4 regions of the Leeia sp. genome follow, and region 4 is predicted to be linked to each of the others. Evidence: predicted binding sites of a transcription regulator. Region 4 holds the regulator's gene; each other region holds the start of a gene.
The links. Region 4 encodes sigma-54, which starts transcription at its own class of promoters, with help from an activator protein. Its sites were predicted from a motif close to CTGGCACGCTTCATGCTT; they were not measured.
Positions count from the first base shown of each region.

Region 1: the regulator sigma-54 is predicted to act here: its motif matches at 2,293-2,310, upstream of ACE3O2_RS10950 (2Fe-2S iron-sulfur cluster-binding protein).
Region 2: the regulator sigma-54 is predicted to act here: its motif matches at 3,078-3,095, upstream of adh (aldehyde dehydrogenase).
Region 3: the regulator sigma-54 is predicted to act here: its motif matches at 1,589-1,606, upstream of ACE3O2_RS04970 (nitrate/nitrite transporter).

Region 1 is NZ_JAYREC010000004.1:3,909-8,198, reverse strand. It holds gene ACE3O2_RS10965 (PilZ domain-containing protein) at 1-347, shown strand, start outside; gene ACE3O2_RS10960 (TatD family hydrolase) at 387-1,163, shown strand; gene ACE3O2_RS10955 (MBL fold metallo-hydrolase) at 1,160-1,924, shown strand; gene ACE3O2_RS10950 (2Fe-2S iron-sulfur cluster-binding protein) at 1,914-2,267, opposite strand; gene ACE3O2_RS10945 (type I secretion system permease/ATPase) at 2,399-4,290, shown strand, end outside.
Region 2 is NZ_JAYREC010000001.1:60,282-64,571, forward strand. It holds gene ACE3O2_RS00465 (DUF779 domain-containing protein) at 18-122, opposite strand; gene ACE3O2_RS00470 (hypothetical protein) at 237-950, shown strand; gene ACE3O2_RS00475 (DUF779 domain-containing protein) at 992-1,357, opposite strand; gene adh (aldehyde dehydrogenase) at 1,501-3,021, opposite strand; gene ACE3O2_RS00485 (sigma-54-dependent Fis family transcriptional regulator) at 3,344-4,290, shown strand, end outside.
Region 3 is NZ_JAYREC010000001.1:897,605-901,894, reverse strand. It holds gene nirB (nitrite reductase large subunit NirB) at 1-208, opposite strand, end outside; gene ACE3O2_RS04970 (nitrate/nitrite transporter) at 226-1,428, opposite strand; gene ACE3O2_RS04965 (ANTAR domain-containing response regulator) at 1,718-2,212, opposite strand; gene ACE3O2_RS04960 (glycine zipper 2TM domain-containing protein) at 2,399-2,863, opposite strand; gene ACE3O2_RS04955 (diacylglycerol kinase) at 2,975-3,349, opposite strand; gene rng (ribonuclease G) at 3,346-4,290, opposite strand, start outside.
Region 4 is NZ_JAYREC010000007.1:107,170-111,459, reverse strand. It holds gene ACE3O2_RS16615 (PTS sugar transporter subunit IIA) at 1-74, opposite strand, end outside; gene hpf (ribosome hibernation-promoting factor, HPF/YfiA family) at 216-551, opposite strand; gene ACE3O2_RS16605 (RNA polymerase factor sigma-54) at 604-2,004, opposite strand; gene lptB (LPS export ABC transporter ATP-binding protein) at 2,014-2,736, opposite strand; gene lptA (lipopolysaccharide transport periplasmic protein LptA) at 2,777-3,343, opposite strand; gene lptC (LPS export ABC transporter periplasmic protein LptC) at 3,327-3,905, opposite strand; gene ACE3O2_RS16585 (KdsC family phosphatase) at 3,908-4,290, opposite strand, start outside.

The DNA.
Region 1 (4,290 bases), on a different contig from region 4:
CCCCGTTGACCCGCCCTGGGGTCATGTCCCTCACCATCAAGGAAAAGGCCAGCCTGTATGCGGCCTTCATGCCTTTCATCACGGGTGGTGGCCTGTTTGTACCGACACCCCGGCAGTACAATCTGGGGGATGAGGTGTTTCTGCTGCTGACCCTGCTGGATGAGCCTACCAAGTATACGGTAACGGGCAAGGTGGTCTGGGTGACGCCGCAAGGGGCGCAGGGCAGCCGCTCGCAAGGCATCGGTGTCCAGTTCAGCAACAATGAATTCGGCACCGCCGCCCGCAACAAGATCGAGGGCATTCTGGGAGGGCATTTGCAGTCCAACCGGTCTACCCACACCATGTAATGTCCAATGCCGGCCTCGGCCGGCAGACTGTCGTGCTCCATGTTTGTCGATTCACACTGCCACCTCAATTTTCCGGAACTGTCTGCGGATCTGCCGCACTACCTGAACGCCATGGTAGAGAACCAGGTCAGTCATGCCCTGGTCGTTTCCGTCAACCAGCGTGAAATGCCGCAGGTGCTGGCGCTGGCGGAACAGTACCCCCATCTGTTTGCTTCAGTCGGGGTGCATCCAGACCATCAGGGTGAGCCTGAGCTGAGTGTAGCCGATCTGTGTCGCCTGGCTGACCATCCCAAGGTCGTGGCCATTGGCGAGACCGGTCTGGACTACTACCGGCTGGAGGGTGATCTGGAATGGCAGCGCGAGCGGTTTCGTACCCATATCCGCGCTGCTCGGGAAACCGGCAAGCCACTGATCATTCATACCCGCAGTGCGGCAGAGGATACCTTGCGGCTGATGCGTGAAGAGCGGGCGAGTGAAGTCGGCGGGGTATTGCACTGCTTTACCGAGAGCCAGTCGGTTGCCGATCAGGCCATGGAGATGGGCTTTTATATTTCCTTCTCCGGTATCGTCACCTTCAAGAAGGCGGTGGAGCTCAAGGCGGTGGCCCAAAGCATTCCGCTTGAGCGCATGCTGATCGAGACGGACGCGCCTTATCTGGCCCCGGTACCGTTCCGTGGCAAGCTGAATCACCCGGCACTGGTGCGCCATGTGGCTGAGGAAATCGCGGTACTGCGGAATGTACCGTTGACGACCATCGCTTCGGTGACGACCGATAATTTCTTCCGGCTGTTCCACCATGCCAGGGCGGCCGCATGACCTCTGCCCTGGTGCTGGGCGCAGGCTCTTCGGCGGGTACGCCGGTTGTTGCCTGCACCTGCCCGGTATGTACGGAGGCCCATCCGCGTAACCTGCGCAGCCGAGCTTCGTGCTTGATTGAGCACCAAGGCGTGCAGCTGCTGGTGGATACCGGTCCTGACATGCGCACTCAGATGCTGCGAGAGAAGGTCAGCCGGGTCGATGCGGTGCTGTATACCCATCCCCATGCCGACCACCTCAATGGCATTGATGACCTGCGCGCGTTCTGCTTTCGTCAGCAACAAGCCATCCCGGTGTATGGCAATCCGTTCACCATGCGCAATATTGAAGAGCGCTTTGGCTACGTGACGCTACCACCTACTGCCCATTGGGAACGTCCGGTATTGACGCTAAACCCGGTTGAAGCCCCCTTTACCGTACAAGGGGTACAGGTGACGCCTATTCCGTTGCTACATGGCAACTGGCCTATTCTCGGCTATCGGGTGGGCAAGGTAGCCTGGCTGACCGATGTCTCGACCATTCCGGAGTCTAGCTGGCCGCTGCTGGAGGGCCTGGAGCTGCTGTTTCTGGATTGCTTGCGGCAGCGCCCCCATCACACCCACATGAGCCTGGATGAGGCCGTGGTGGCAGCAAGCCGCATTCAGGCGCAGCAAACCTGGTTCATTCACATGACTCACGACATTGATGCCAATGCACTGCGCACGCAGTTGCCCGACGGCATGGACTTCGCCTGGGATGGCTTGCGCCTGACTACCAGCTGACCTCCAGCGCTTCTCCGGGCTGCACCATCACATGGCAGGCCAATCGCCACAATTGCGGTGTCTGCAATAGCGTTTCTGCGGCATGCTGCTCTGCCGTGAGTTTGCCGTGGCGCAGCAGGACATTGCGTTCCTTCCCGCTCAGTTTGATGATCCGTGGCGTCGCTTCATCCGGGTAATGCAGGTGAACCGCACAGGCGCCACAGGTACCCTGGCCGCATCGCCAGTACAATGGAATACCGGTTTCCCGTACCCAGTCGGTGAGGGCCTGTGTGGTTTTACCCTCGGTGCACAGCCATACCGGGTCCGTCATGCTCCCGCCTTGCAGTTTCAAGTTGGCGATCATTCCCATTTCCGCAACAATGTTTAACAAGCATGCATCATGCCGGTGCTGCTATTATTGATCTGACTGATGGTAGCATCCAAGACTGTCCAGTTAGCATGCACCATCCATACAACGCCGGAAGAAATGACCCGATGAGTTCATGGCACGTTGGTGACAACCAGTCCCACTTTGACCCGCTGCTCGATTGTCTGGTTGAACTGACCAAGCTGCATGGTAACCCCCTCTCACGTGAGGCCTTGTCCGCGGGACTGCCCCTGGTGAATAACCGGCTGACCCCGGGTCTGCTGGCCCGTGCTGCCGGCCGTGGGGGGCTGAGTGCACGGGTGATCCGTCGTCCCCTGAAGGACATTGCCAATACCCTGTTGCCGGCCATTCTGTTGCTGGATGGGCGGCAAGCCTGTCTGCTGCACGAAGTTACAGCGGATGGTCATGCCAAGGTCAGCTACCCGGAGGTTCCGGGGGGTATGGAAACCATGCCGCTGGACATGCTGTCGGCCCGCTATACCGGTCAAGTCGCCTTTGTCCGTCCCAAGTTTCGTTTCGACCACCGTGCGCCTGAGCTGGGACACGTCCGGGCGCGGCACTGGTTCTGGGGCGCCATGCTGGAAGCGCGGCACCTGTATCGGGATGCCCTGTTGAGCTCGGTGCTGGTCAACGTATTTGCCTTGGTATTTCCGCTTTTTTCCATGACGGTCTACGACCGGGTGGTGCCCAATCACGCGCTGGAGACCCTGTGGGTACTGGCGATTGGTGCCTTGCTGGTGCTGGTGTTTGATTTTGCCATGCGCGTACTGCGGGGCTACGTGCTGGATGTGGCCAGTAAACGCATTGATGTGCAGTTGTCTTCCCTGATCATGGAGCGTGTGCTGGGCATCCGCATGGAGAACCGCCCCCCTTCGGTGGGTTCCTTCGTGGCCAACCTGCGATCGTTTGAGTCGGTGCGTGATTTCATCGCATCCGCTTCCATGGCCACCTTGGTGGATTTGCCCTTTGTGCTGCTGTTCCTGCTGGTGCTGGTCTGGATCAACCCCTGGCTGCTGCTGCCGGTGACGGTAGGCATTGTGATCGTGGTGGGCTTTGGTTTTGTGGCGCAGGCCAAGATGGAGGCGCTGACCGAGACCACCCAGCGTGCCACGGCACAACGCAATGCGACGCTGGTGGAAAGCCTGGTCGGTATTGAAACCTTGAAGGCCATGGGCGGAGAGTCTGATGTGCAGCGGCGCTGGGAGCGCGCTACGGTGTTCCTCTCCCAGGTGAATGGCAAGCTCAAGCTGATGTCCAACACCACCATTTACTTTGCTTCATTTATTCAGCAGCTGGTCAGTGTGGCGGTCATCATTGCCGGTGTGTATCTGATGACGGACGGGCAGTTATCCATGGGGGGGCTCATTGCCGCTGGCATGATCTCGGGGCGTGCCATGGCACCACTGGGACAGGTGGCGGGCTTGTTGATGCAGTACCATGGTGCCCGCACTTCACTGGGCTCGATTGAAAACTACATGAAGATGCCGGTTGAGCGCCCTGCTGATGCCAACTTTCTGCATCACAGTCATTTCAAGGGTGACATTGAATTCCGTGATGTGACGTTTGCCTATCCGGGGCGCGATAACCCCGTGCTGAAGAAAGTGTCTTTCCGCATCCGTGCCGGGGAGCGGGTGGCCATCATTGGCCGCCTTGGCTCGGGCAAGACCACCATTGAACGGCTGTTGCTCGGGCTGTATCAGCCCACTGAGGGCTCGGTGACGGTGGATGGTATCGACGTGCGGCAGATCGACCCTGCTGAACTGCGTCGGGCAATAGGGTACGTGCCGCAGGATGTGGTGCTGTTTTTTGGTACCTTGCGTGAAAACATCGCAGTGGGCGCGCCGTTTGCCGACGACAACAACGTACTGGTGGCTGCGGATGTAGCCGGTGTGTCCGAGTTTGCATACTTGCACCCCTCCGGTTTTGACATGGTGATTGGCGAGCGTGGCGAGTCGCTGTCCGGTGGTCAGCGTCAGGCGGTGGCGGTCGCGCGCGCCTT
Region 2 (4,290 bases), on a different contig from region 4:
GCCCCTCCAGCCTTACGTCAGGGGCCCACAAAGGCTTTGCCTTCCGGGCCTTCGAGGGAGAAGGTGCCGCCCCTGCCGTCGATCACGTCGATGATGAGCTGGGGTGCATCCAATGCTCTCATTGGGATATGCTGGCGAAGATAGGGCAACTGCGGATGTTGCCCAGGCGTTGATTAACGCTTCTTACCCACCAAGCAGCACTTTCACCGGTCTATGCACGCACCATGAGATTAATATTGGCACTGGCCCTTACCTTGATTTCAGGCACCACATTTGCAAATGATTACTTCAATTGCAAACCAAACCTGGATTTGCAAGAATTTGACCACGAATTCATGAATTATGGCTGGAGATCGCCAAAAGCCGTTCAAGCTTTGCTGTGTGGTGTATTGAAGCAGCGTGATTATGAAAACACCTCTTATGCAAAAGGTGTTTTATATTCATACGCAGACAGCCAGTTAAGAATGACATCCAAAGAGTGGGTGGAACACTATAAAATTTACGGCTCCGTCCTCCCCAAAAACATTTCCATTTCAGACAACATTGCATTTTCAAAATCAGCGATCATCAAACTCTCTCTTGACCCGGACGACGACAGTGCCAAATATAAATTGGCCATGTGCCTCTTGGGAGAGCATAAAGGCAATGACTATTTTTTCGGTTGCGAATGGAAAGGGTTTGACAAAGACAAAGAGAAAGGGCTGCGTATGCTGAATGACATTGCAGGCCTCCCCTCTTCTGGCAAGCTTAGTAGTGCATATTCCGGCGACGCCTTGCGATACCTGGCCCTGTTTCACTTTGAGCACGGGGCGATCAACAAAGCCTATTGCCTGTCTGCTCGACAACGGTCCATCTCACCAAACGATGACTGGGCATCTGAATTTCACGAAGACATTGTTCGCAGAATTAAGCGTAAGAAAGGCAGATTCAGCATTCCGTGCCCACGCTGAGGCGGTCATTGTTGGGTGATGGCAATCTCAGCACACGGCATTCACCCGCCAGCCACCACCTCCGCCCATTCCGCATCCGTGAAGACGCGGGAGCGGGTGTGGAAGGCTTTGCCTTCCGGGCCTTCGAGGGAGAAGGTGCCGCCCGTGCCGTCGATCACGTCGATGATGAGCTGGGTGTGTTTCCAGTATTCGTATTGGGAGCTGCTGATGTAGAAGGGGCAGCCGCCGATGTCGCCCAGGTGGGTGTCGCCGGGGCCGATGGTGAGCTCGCCGGGCAGGTAGCAGTTGGCGGCGCTGTTGTCGCAACAGCCGCCGGACTGGTGGAAGATCAGATCCGGGCCGTATTTGTGCTGCAGGTGGGCGATCAGCGCCAGCGCGGCGGGGGTGGCGATCACTTTGTCGACCATGGTTGGCTCCTGGGTGGAAGGCAATGGCGCAATGTGCTGCGGTGATTACGCTCTGCTGGGCTGTGCTGTTGGGTTGTTCTGGTGCGGGTGATACCGGCCCCTTGCGGGGCCGGTTTCCATCACGGCTTCTGCGAAACCATCGCTCAGAAGAAGCCCAGCTTCTGCTCGGCGTAACTTACCAGCAGGTTCTTGGTTTGCTGGTAATGGTCGAGCATGTCCTTGTGGGTTTCGCGGCCGATGCCGGATTCCTTGTAGCCGCCAAAGGCGGCATGTGCCGGGTAGGCGTGGTAGCAGTTGGTCCACACCCGGCCAGCCTTGATGGCGCGGCCCATGCGGTAGGCGATGTTGCCATTGCGGGTCCACACCCCGGCTCCCAGCCCGTACAGGGTGTCGTTGGCCATCTCCAGGGCGTCGGCTTCGTCCTTGAAAGTGGTCACCGCCAGCACCGGGCCGAAGATTTCTTCCTGAAAGATGCGCATCTTGTTATGGCCCTGGAACACGGTGGGCTGCACGTAGTAACCATCGGCCAGCGCGCCGCTCAGTTGCGCCCGGTTGCCGCCGATCAGCACTTTCGCGCCTTCCTGCACGCCCAGGTCGAGGTAGGAGGTGATCTTGGTGAGCTGCTCGCGGGAGGCTTGCGCGCCGATCATGGTGTCGCTGTCCAGCGGGTTGCCCTGCTTGATGGCGGCGATGCGGGCGAGGCAGCGTTCCATGAAGCGGTCGTAGATGGATTCGTGGATCAGGGCGCGTGAGGGGCAGGTGCAGACTTCACCCTGGTTGAAGGCAAACAGCACCAGCCCTTCGATGGCCTTGTCGAGGTAGTCGTCGTCTGCCGCCATCACGTCCGGAAAGAAGATGTTGGGCGACTTGCCACCCAGCTCCAGTGTGGCAGGGATCAGGCTGTTGGCAGCAGCCTGGGCAATCACCCGGCCGGTGCTGGTGGAGCCGGTGAAGGCAATCTTGGCGATGCGCTTGCTTTGCGCCAGCGGCATGCCGGCTTCGCGGCCAAAGCCGTTGACGATGTTGAGCACGCCCGGCGGCAGCAGGTCGGCAATCAGTTCGGTCAGCAGCAAGATGCTGACCGGGGTGGATTCGGCAGGCTTGAGTACCACCACATTACCGGCAGCCAGCGCCGGGGCCAGCTTCCAGGCGGCCATCAGGATGGGGAAATTCCACGGGATGATCTGCGCCACCACGCCGAGCGGCTCGTGGAAGTGGTAGGCCACGGTGTTGTCGTCGATCTGGCTGATGCTGCCTTCCTGCGCACGTACGCAACCAGCAAAGTAGCGGAAGTGATCCACCGCCAGCGGAATGTCGGCGTTCAGCGTTTCGCGGATCGGCTTGCCGTTGTCCACCGTCTCGGCGTAGGCCAGCCGCTCCAGATTGGCCTCGATGCGGTCGGCAATCTTCAACAGGATGTGCGCGCGTTCGCCCGCCGAGGTCTTGCCCCATGGCTCGGCAGCGGCGTGGGCGGCATCCAGCGCCAGCTCAATGTCCTCCGCGGTGGATCGTGCGGCCTGGGTATAGGGCGCGCCGCTGATCGGGGTGATCACGTCAAAATACTGGCCTTTGACCGGCGGAACCCATTCGCCACCAATGAAGTTTTCATAGCGGGCCTTGTATTGGACCAGGGCATCTGCCGTACCGGGTGCAGCGTAGATCATGGTGTCGCCTCCTTGTAGGTATGCAGTGTCATGTGTCATGACACCTGCACCCACCATGGCAAGATGCGTACCAGCCGAAGGCTGAATGGCAAGGCACTGATTTATCAGTGTTATTCATAAAATGCAGCACCACGGCACCCAAGCCTGACACGTCCCGAAGCGGGACACTGTCCCAAAATGGGACACCCGGCAGGCAATTTGACCGGTAGGGCTTGTTTATTCCTTTTGGCTTCAGTACCTTAGCTTGCATAACAGCGGCCACCGACCACGGTGAGACCGGACACAAGCGCCCGCGCGCAGCGCCCGGCGCAAAGGAGGAGACATGTTGCCTGCCCAAACGGGCCCGGACCTGCGCCGCGCCCGGCAACGCTATCTGGCGCACGGTGAAGCGCCCCCGGCAGATCTGGTCGGGGCCATGCTGTCACGCTCCTGGCAACGCTGCCTGGCGGCGGGGCTGGCCCCGGTGGGCCGCCTGCCCAGCCCGCTGCAGCTCGACGCCAGCCAGATAGCCCGCGCCAGCGACCGGCAAAGCGAGCTGGTGGCCCACGCCCGACCGGTGATGGAATACCTGTACGGGCAAACCCGCGACAGCGGCAGCATGGTGATCCTGGCCGACGACCGCGGCGTGCTGCTGCAAACGCTGGGCGACATGGATTTCCTCAGCCGCGCCGAGCGGGTGGCGCTGATGCAGGGCGCCTCCTGGCACGAGAACCAGCGCGGCACCAATGCCATCGGCACCGCCATTGCCGAATGCGCACCGATTGCCATCCACGGTGCCGAGCATTTTCTGGAGCGCAACGGCTTCCTCACCTGCGCCGCTGCCCCGGTGATGGCCCCGACGGGCCGCCTGCTCGGCGTGCTGGACATCTCCGGCGAACAGCGATGCCGCCACCCGCACACCTTTGGCCTGGTACGGGCTGCCGCGCAGATGATCGAAAACCGGCTGTTTGAAGCCCGCCACGGCGACGCCATCCGCCTGCGCTTCCACCCGCTGCCGGAAGGCATCAGCACCGTGGCCGAAGGCGTGCTTGCCCTCACCGAAGACGGCTGCTGCAGTGGCGCCAACCGTGCGGGCCTTGCCCTGCTCGGCCTGGTCCCGGCGGACCTGGGCCTGACTCCGGTTACGCAAGTGTTTCAGATTCGGGTAGCCGATCTGGTGGCTTGGGGCCGCCAGCACCCCGGCGAAGCCATGCCTGTGCTGCGCCACAACGGCCAGCGCGTCTTCCTGCGTGTTGAGCTGGCACGCGGCGCGCGGCGCATCGTCGCAGC
Region 3 (4,290 bases), on a different contig from region 4:
TGAGAATGATATCCTTGAACTCCTGCTCGCCTGCGAGCACAGGCGAGAGCAGGATACGGTTGTAGTTGGGGTGTGGCTCGGCCCCAAATACCGTAATGTTGTACATGTCGGGTGCAAGCTTTAGCAGCTCTTCCAGGGTACGGATGCCTGCCATGCCGTTTCCGACCAGCACCAGCCGGGGTTTAGCGGCAGAAGCAACAGCAGTCATGCTCATCATGCGCTCCTTTACACGCGGGCCGTGGCGACGGACCAGTTGGACCGCCAACGTTGCTTGACGCCTGCCAGACTTAACCAGGCCGCGGCACATAAGGCTGCAAATAGCCACAGGCCCGCTGCATAGCCACCCGTGGACTGCTTGATGAAGCCCAGACTGGCCGCCAACGCAAAGCCACCGACACCGCCGGCCATCCCGATCAATCCCGTCATGACCCCGATTTCCTTGGCAAAGCGCTGTGGAACCAGCTGAAAGACTGCGCCATTACCTGCGCCCAGGCATAACATGGCCAGGATGAACAGCAGCAGAGACAGGCTGGCCCCCCCTTGGTTGAAGCCGGCGGCAGCAATCAGGATGCTGCAGGCGCCGTATACCCCCAGTAAGGAGCGCGTGCCGCCCATTTTGTCGGCCAGCAAGCCACCCAACGGACGCATGATGGATCCGGCCAGCACGCAGGCAGCGGTATACAGACCGGCCGTCTTGGCTTCAAAGCCGAACTGGTCATGAAAATACCCGGGTAGTGCACTCGCAAAGCCCGAGAAGCCACCAAAGGTCATGGCGTAGAAGAACATGAACCACCAGGCATCCTTTTCCTTGAGCACAGCCAGATAGTCTGATAACCGTTTGGTGGTGCGAGGGCCAGGGGCATCTTTGGCCAGCAACACGTACAGGGCAAGTACCAGCAGCAGGGGAAGACAAGCCAGTCCAAACACCGCATTCCAGCCAAAGCTAGCCGCTACCGCAGGTGCAAACAGGGCGGCCAACACCGTGCCGGAGTTACCTGCTCCAGCGATGCCCATGGCGGTGCCCTGGTGTTGTGGTGGATACCAGCGGGATGCCAGAGGCAGCGCCACTGCGAAGGATGCACCCGCAATCCCCAGCAGTACGCCCAGCAGCAGGATGTGGGCATAGGACGTGATGCCGACTGTCCATGCACCAGCCAGGGACAGGATGACCAGTAGCTGGGCAATGGTGCCGGTGCGCTTGGCACCCAGATGATCGACGATGACGCCCATAAGCAGGCGTAACAAGGCTCCAGCCAGAATGGGGGTGGCGACCATCAGGCCTCGCTGCTGGGTATTGAGGTGCAAGCTTTGTGCGATGGGTACCTGTAGCGGACCCAGCAGATACCACACCATGAAGCTCAGATCGAAATACAGAAAAGCCGAAAACAAAGTGGGCGTGTGCCCGGCGCGCCAGAATGTCCTGTCCATTGGTATTCTCCATGGGGTAATTCCCCCGGTCAGTACAAAAAAACGGCGTCCTCCCCGTGTGGAACGGGTGAGGACGCCGTTGTCCGTGTGCCGAGGACCGCCTTTGGTCCCCGGTGCATCAGTTTTTGACTGCGCGCCGTTGCGCTGTCTGATGGAGATATAGCAAGGGGTGTGCCAGTGCTGAAAACCGCACAGAAGGTGACGTGAGTGTCACGTAGTGCATGATTTGTGCACCGCAGCAGTGCGATGATGCACTATTTTGTATCATGAGGAATTGAGACCACTGCGTTTAAGAATCCCCAAGCAGAGCTGAACTTTGGAGTAACTGCCGGGAGAGCTCGACCAAGCGCAGCCCACAGCGCATGGCTTCTGTGCGCAACAGGGCGTACGCCTCGGCTTCCTGAAGGCCGCGACGCATCATGAGCAGGCCTTTGGCCTTCTCAATGATTTTGCGATCTGCCAATTGCTGCTCGAGCCCGCTCAGGCGATCCTTGAGCTGCTGCGTGAACTCGAACGATACACATGCCATCTCCAGCAAGGGTGCCAGGCCGGATGGTTTATCCTGCTCAAGTGCATATAGCGCAACCCCGGCATGCACTGCTGTGCGCATACAGTGGGAATCACCACGTTGCGCCAAAAGCAGTACCGGGAGGGGGTGGTCACGCGTCACCTGCTCCAGTTGCGACAAGAGCAGTGTAGAGGGATGACTGCTGACGATGAGAAGAAGGTCGGGTTGATTGCGGCTGACGTGCTCCAGCAGGCTGGACTCAGGGCTGGCCAGCATTTGCACGGTATACCCCATGACTTCCAGTGCAGCTTGTAAGTCTGGCCGTGGATGGTCACTGTCGTGGGTCAGCAGGACCCGGATTGGTGAGGGGGGCATGGCACATCCAGGGACTGGTGGAGCCCTGTTACTGCAATTCGCATGCCACCCGCGTTACCAGCGATGATGCAAAGGACGCTGGTGTGTCTAGCGTGGGGTCACGCGGGCTTCGCCGCCCCCGCTGAGGACTTGCACCTTGTCGCCAATCCGGAAGGCCTGATCGGCTTCCTGCACAATGGCAATCATGCGGCCGCTGTCGAGCTTTACCGTGATCTCGAGGCCGTCCCGCTTGGTCGCAGCACGCTCCGCAGCACTCCCGGCAAGGCCACCCAGAATGCCACCGACCACGGCACCGACGGTCTGGCCACTGCCCTTGCCGACATGGCTGCCCGCAATACCACCGATCACTGCTCCCCCAGCGGCACCCACGCCGCTATTGCTGCCCTCAATGACCACCTGGCGCACATTTTGCACCACGCCGAATTCCACAGTCTGCGCGGTACGCGCACTGCCAGCGCTGTAGACATTGCCTGATTTGCTGGAGGCACAGCCAAGCAACAGGCCACTGCTGAGCAGCAGTGCCAAGAGCAAACGGGGAGTGGTAAGGTTCATGGCGAACTCCGGATGAGGGTCAAAGGCTGGGACCGCTCAGCGGGCAGAAAGTGCCCGGCAGGCCACGCATGGCCGTGGCACAGCGGCTACGACCATGGTCCCACTATAGGCTTAGCGATGGCCAAACGCAAGCCACAGCGCGTAGCTCCAGCAGGCGAGGCAGATCACCAGCGCCACCAGTACGGCGGCACTGCCAAGGTCTTTGGCCAGCTTGGCGAGGTCGTGCCGCTCGGGCGAAGCGAGGTCAACCACTGCCTCAATGGCGGAGTTGAGCAGCTCGATGACCAGTACCGAGAGGGTGGTGGCCAGCAGGCCCAGCTTCAGCGGAATGCTGACTGGTAGCCACAGGCCGAGGGGCAGCAGCAGCACAATCGCCACCATCTCCTGACGGATGGCCGACTCGCGCCGCCAACCCGCCTTGAAGCCGTCGATGGAGTAACCAAAAGCGTGTATCAGTCGGGTCAGTCCGGTTTTTCCGGGTTTCATGCCAGCACCACGTCGTATTGTTCCTGATTGTATTGACTCTCGACCTGCAGGCGGATCGGCTTGCCGATGAAATCGGCCAGCTGGGCAAGGCTTTGTGATTCCTCATCCAGAAACAGGTCGATTACGCCTTGCGAGGCAAGGATGCGGTATTCCCGCGCATTGAACTGGCGCGCTTCGCGCAGGATCTCGCGCAGGATCTCGTAACACATGGTCTGTGCGGTCTTGATTTCGCCTCGTCCCTGACAGGTCGGGCAGGGTTCGCACAGGATATGCGCCAGGCTCTCGCGGGTGCGCTTGCGGGTCAGCTCCACCAGCCCCAGATTGGTGAAGCCGTTCACCGTCACCCGGGTGCGGTCGCGCGCCATCGCCTTGCTGAGCTCCTGCAGTACCGTCTGCCGGTGCTCCGGGTTGTCCATGTCGATGAAGTCGATCAGGATCATGCCGCCGAGGTTGCGCAGGCGCAGCTGGCGGGCAATGGCTTGGGTGGCTTCCAGATTGGTCTTGAAGATGGTGTCGTCAAAGTTGCGGGTACCAACAAAGCCGCCGGTATTGACGTCGATGGTGGTCATCGCCTCAGTCTGGTCGATGATCAGGTAACCACCAAATTTGAGGTTAACCCGTCGCGACAGCGCCTTTTCGATCTCGCCTTCCACCGCATGGGTTTCAAACAGCGGCCGCTCACCGGTGTAGTACACCACCCGCTCCAGCACACCGGCGACATACTGCTCAGCAAAATGCTGCATCTTCTGGAAGGTCTCACGCGAGTCCACCAGAATGCGCTTGGTTTCCGGGTTGACGAAATCACGCAGCACACGCAAGGGCATGGACAGGTCCTGAAACAGCAGACTCTGTGCCGGTTCCCGCTTGGCGGCATCCTGAATGCTGCGCCAGATTTTTTGCAGATAGTCGATATCGGCACGCAGTTCGTCGTCTTGAGCGGT
Region 4 (4,290 bases):
ACCCGCTTCTTGCTGCTGACATCCAGATCCAGCACAACATGGCCGGGACGCAATATCTTGTGTAAAAAACTCATGAATTAGGCTCGCCAGTGGGCGGCACGCTCCACCTCGGGAGGGCATCCCCCTCGGGTACGGTGCAAAACAAAACGGCGAGGCAGGGAACCCCTGCCTCGCCGTGGCATTGTACTCCTGTTTGCACCGCTTCGGCGCGACGCTTATTCAGCCGCCTCACCATGGAGATGCTTCAACGAACCGCCATCATGGCGACGATCAGCCCGCTTTTCCTTGTGTTTCAGGACCTGACGGTCCAGCTTGTCGATCAGGGCGTCAATGGCTGCGTACAGATCACTGTCGCTTGATTCGGCAAAGATGTCGTTACCGCGCACATGGAGCGTGGCCTCCACTTTCTGGACCAGTTTGTCCACCGACATGATCACATTCACGTCCAGCACATGATCAAAGTGGCGCGTCACCCGCGTCAGCTTGGAGGTCATGTATTCCCGGATGGCCGGGGTGATCTCAAGATGGTGTCCGCTCATGGTCAGATTCATGGTTTACCTCCTGGGGAAAACTCGGGTCAGACACCGCTCAACCGGCTCTGCCCTATAGCGCCTTGCGCAGATTGACGGGTGCAATGTGCATCGCTTCACGGTATTTCGCCACCGTGCGGCGAGCAACCACTACCCCCTGATTTGCCAACATGTCCGACAACTGACTATCACTCAAGGGTCTGGCTGGGTCCTCCGCTTGTATCAATTGCTTGATCAGCGCCCGTATGGCTGTGGCCGAACAGGCACCACCGGTATCTGTCTCTAATCGACTGCCAAAGAAGTACTTGAGTTCAAAAATTCCGCGGGGGGACAGCAAATATTTCTGGTTGGTGACACGGGAGACAGTCGATTCGTGCAAGTCCAGCTCGTCTGCAATCTCGCGCAGCACCAAGGGGACCATGCCCACGTCACCATGCTCGAAGAAACGCCACTGCCGCTCAACGATGGCTCGCGATACCCGAAGAATGGTGGCAAAACGCTGCTGCACGTTTTTCACCATCCAGCGCGCCTCCTGCAGTTGCTCCTGCAAGCCCTTGCCGTCGGCACCGCGATGTTGGGTCAGGATACTGGCGTACAACTGGTTCACTTTCAGCTTGGGGACGGCATCGGCATTCAAATGCGCCACCCATTTACCTTTTTGCTTGACCACCACCACATCCGGCACCACATAGCGTGGTTTCTCCGTCGAAAAGGGGCGCCCCGGCTTCGGATCCAGGCTGCCGATCAGCTGTTGCACCTGCCGCAGCATGTCGTCATCGCACTGTAGCCGTCTCTTCAGTTTGGTATAGTCTCGCGCACCTAGCAAGTCCAGATGATCAAGTACCAAGGTCAGGGCCATCTGCCGTACGTCGGAATCCGGCAGACGCAGCAGTTGCAGTTGCAGACATTCAGGCAATGCGCGGGCGGCGACTCCTGCGGGCTCACAATGCTGCACATAGCGCAGCGCGATGCGCCATTCCTCTTCGTCGACCTCCCATTCGTCCGGACCCAGGTCGATCAGCTCCTCCAGCCCGCCCAGCAGGTAGCCGTCCTCATCCAGCGCCTCCACGATCAGGCTGGCCAATACTGCATCGCGCTGGGGCAGCTTCATCTCCCCCAGCTGGGCCAGCAGATGCTCGCGCAGGGAGATGGACTCCGGCGTTTGCTGCATCCAGTCCCGCTCTTCATCCTCATCGTCCGGGCTGCCATTGCCCGCAGCGGCCCAGCTCAGCTCGCCCAGTGCCTCGCCTGCGGCTTGCCAGGCGTCATTCAGCTCGACCGAATCGCCTTCCGCCACAGGCTCCGCAACATCATCCGGCCCATCAGCCCGTTCCAGCATCGGGTTGAGTTCGATGAACTGATCGAGCTCCTGCTGCATGTCCAGCGTGGAGAGCTGCAGCAAGCGGATGGCCTGTTGCAGCTGCGGTGTCAGGGTCAGCTGTTGTGACAGCTTGAGTTGCAGGGTCGGTTTCATTGCTGCCCGCTACAGGGTGAAGCTTTCACCCAGATACACCTTGCGGACCGCCTCATTGGCAACCAGCTGCTCCGGGTGACCATCGGCCAGCACCTTGCCTTCGGCGATGATATAGGCCCGGTCGCAGATATCCAGCGTTTCACGCACCTTGTGGTCGGTGATCAGCACGCCAATGCCGCGATCCTTGAGAAAACCGATCATCCGCTGCACATCGGCCACGGCGATCGGGTCCACACCGTTGAACGGCTCATCCAGCAAGATGAACTTGGGGTTGCTGGCCAGTGCCCGCACGATCTCCACCCGTCGGCGCTCCCCCCCTGACAGGCTCTGTGGCATCTGGTCACGCAAGTGGGTCACGTGCAGCTCGCCAAGCAGGGTTTCCAGCCGTGCCATACGCTTCTTTTCGTTGGGCTCGTGCAGCTCCAGAATGGACAGCACGTTTTCCGCCACCGTCATGCGGCGGAAAATGGAAGCCTCCTGCGGCAAATAGCCCAGCCCGGCACGCGCCCGGCGGTGAATCGGCCAGTGGCGCATGTCCTTGTCGTCCAGATACACCGCCCCGCCATTGGCGGGCACCAGACCGATGATCATGTAGAAGCTGGTGGTTTTGCCTGCCCCATTGGGGCCCAGCAGACCGACCACCTCGCCACTCTCTACCGAGAGGCTGACATCATGCACCACGGTGCGTCCGCGGTAGCGTTTCTGCAATTGTTCTGCGCGCAGCTTGCTCATGAAATCATCATACCAGTATGCGGGCCCCTGCGCCCGGCTGTCATTGGGGTGCCGGAGCGGGCGTCGGGGTCGCAGCTGGCGCAGCGGGGCGCGGCTTCGGCGTAATGGTCACCGTGACCCGGCCGCCCCCTTCAGGGCTGGTGGTGGTACTGGCGCCGCCTTTGACGGAATATTGCTGCGTGACCGAGTCATAAAAGATGCTGGACCCTTTCACCTCATCCAGCCCCCGCTTCACCCGGGCGTTGCCCAGCAGTTGCAGCTGGTTCTTGGCGCTGTCGTACTCCATCCGGTCGCCATACCCTTCCACATACTCATCCACATTGTCCTGCTTCTGGCGGAACTGCACCGGCCGGCCCACGCCAACGGCTTTCATGTCGCCCACATCATTGGTGGTCACATCAATCCGCTCGGCCTGCACCCGCAGGGTGCCCTGCACGATCAGGACATTGCCAATAAACTGCCGGGTACCCTTGTTCATGTCCAGCGTCACGGTATCTGCCTGGATATTGATGGGTTTGTCCCGGTCAGCCGTCTCGGCGTGCGCCCATAGCGACAGCAACATCAGGCCACAGGCGGACGCCAGCCACCCCTTACTTCGCTTGTACATAATTTGCCCTCACATGATGTTTCAAGGTGATCTTGCGCGCCTGCTGATCCATCACCATCCCTACGGCATCCACCCTGCTGCTGCCCTGCACCAGCTGCAGCGGTGCTTCCGTCTGTGCCAGCTTGCGGTCTGTCCATACCGTCAGGTTGCGTGTGGTCAGGGTAATGGGAAGCTGCTTTTGCCAGGCGGCCTGGGTAATGATCACACCTTCATTGAAGATGACCCGCTTCTGGCTCCGGTCCAGCGTCGCCCGGCTGGCCACAATCACCAGCTGTGGCTGATTCGGCAGCATCTGCACCAGGCGCGCATCGCGCAGCTCGCTGCTGTCGGTATCCGGATAGTGCTCCAGATGCGCTGCGGTAAGGCGGTATTCCAGATTGCCGGCGGGTCCGTAGCGCTGGGCTTCAAACTGCTCAATGATGTAATCTGGGTCATGCCGGCTGCTGCCATCTCGTGCCGCGGCAGGCGCGTTGACCACGCGTTCGAGCCAGGCAGCCAGTCCGGACAGCAAGGCCAGCACCAGCACCAGAAACCAGGGCGCACCCTTGAGGAACTGTGGCATGCTCAGTCCAGATACCGCGCCAGTTGCGCATCCAGCGTACCTTGCGCGGCCATGATCAGCTCACACAGTTCCCGCGCCGCGCCCTCGCCACCCGCCCGCTGGGTCACCCAGTGGGCATGCTGCTGCACCACCGCCGGTGCTGCCGGCACAGACACCGCCAGCCCACTGCTACGCATGGGCGGCAAATCCACTACATCGTCACCCATGAAACCGGCCTGTGCCGGGCTCAGCTGCAACTCAGCCAACAGCGCCAGAAAACAGCTGCGCTTGTCTTCCACGCCCTGAAACACGTGCGGTATGCCGAGATTCGTCGCCCGCAGTTCCACCGTACGCGAGCGACGTCCGGTGATGATGGCCACCGCCACACCGCTGGCCTGCAGCATCT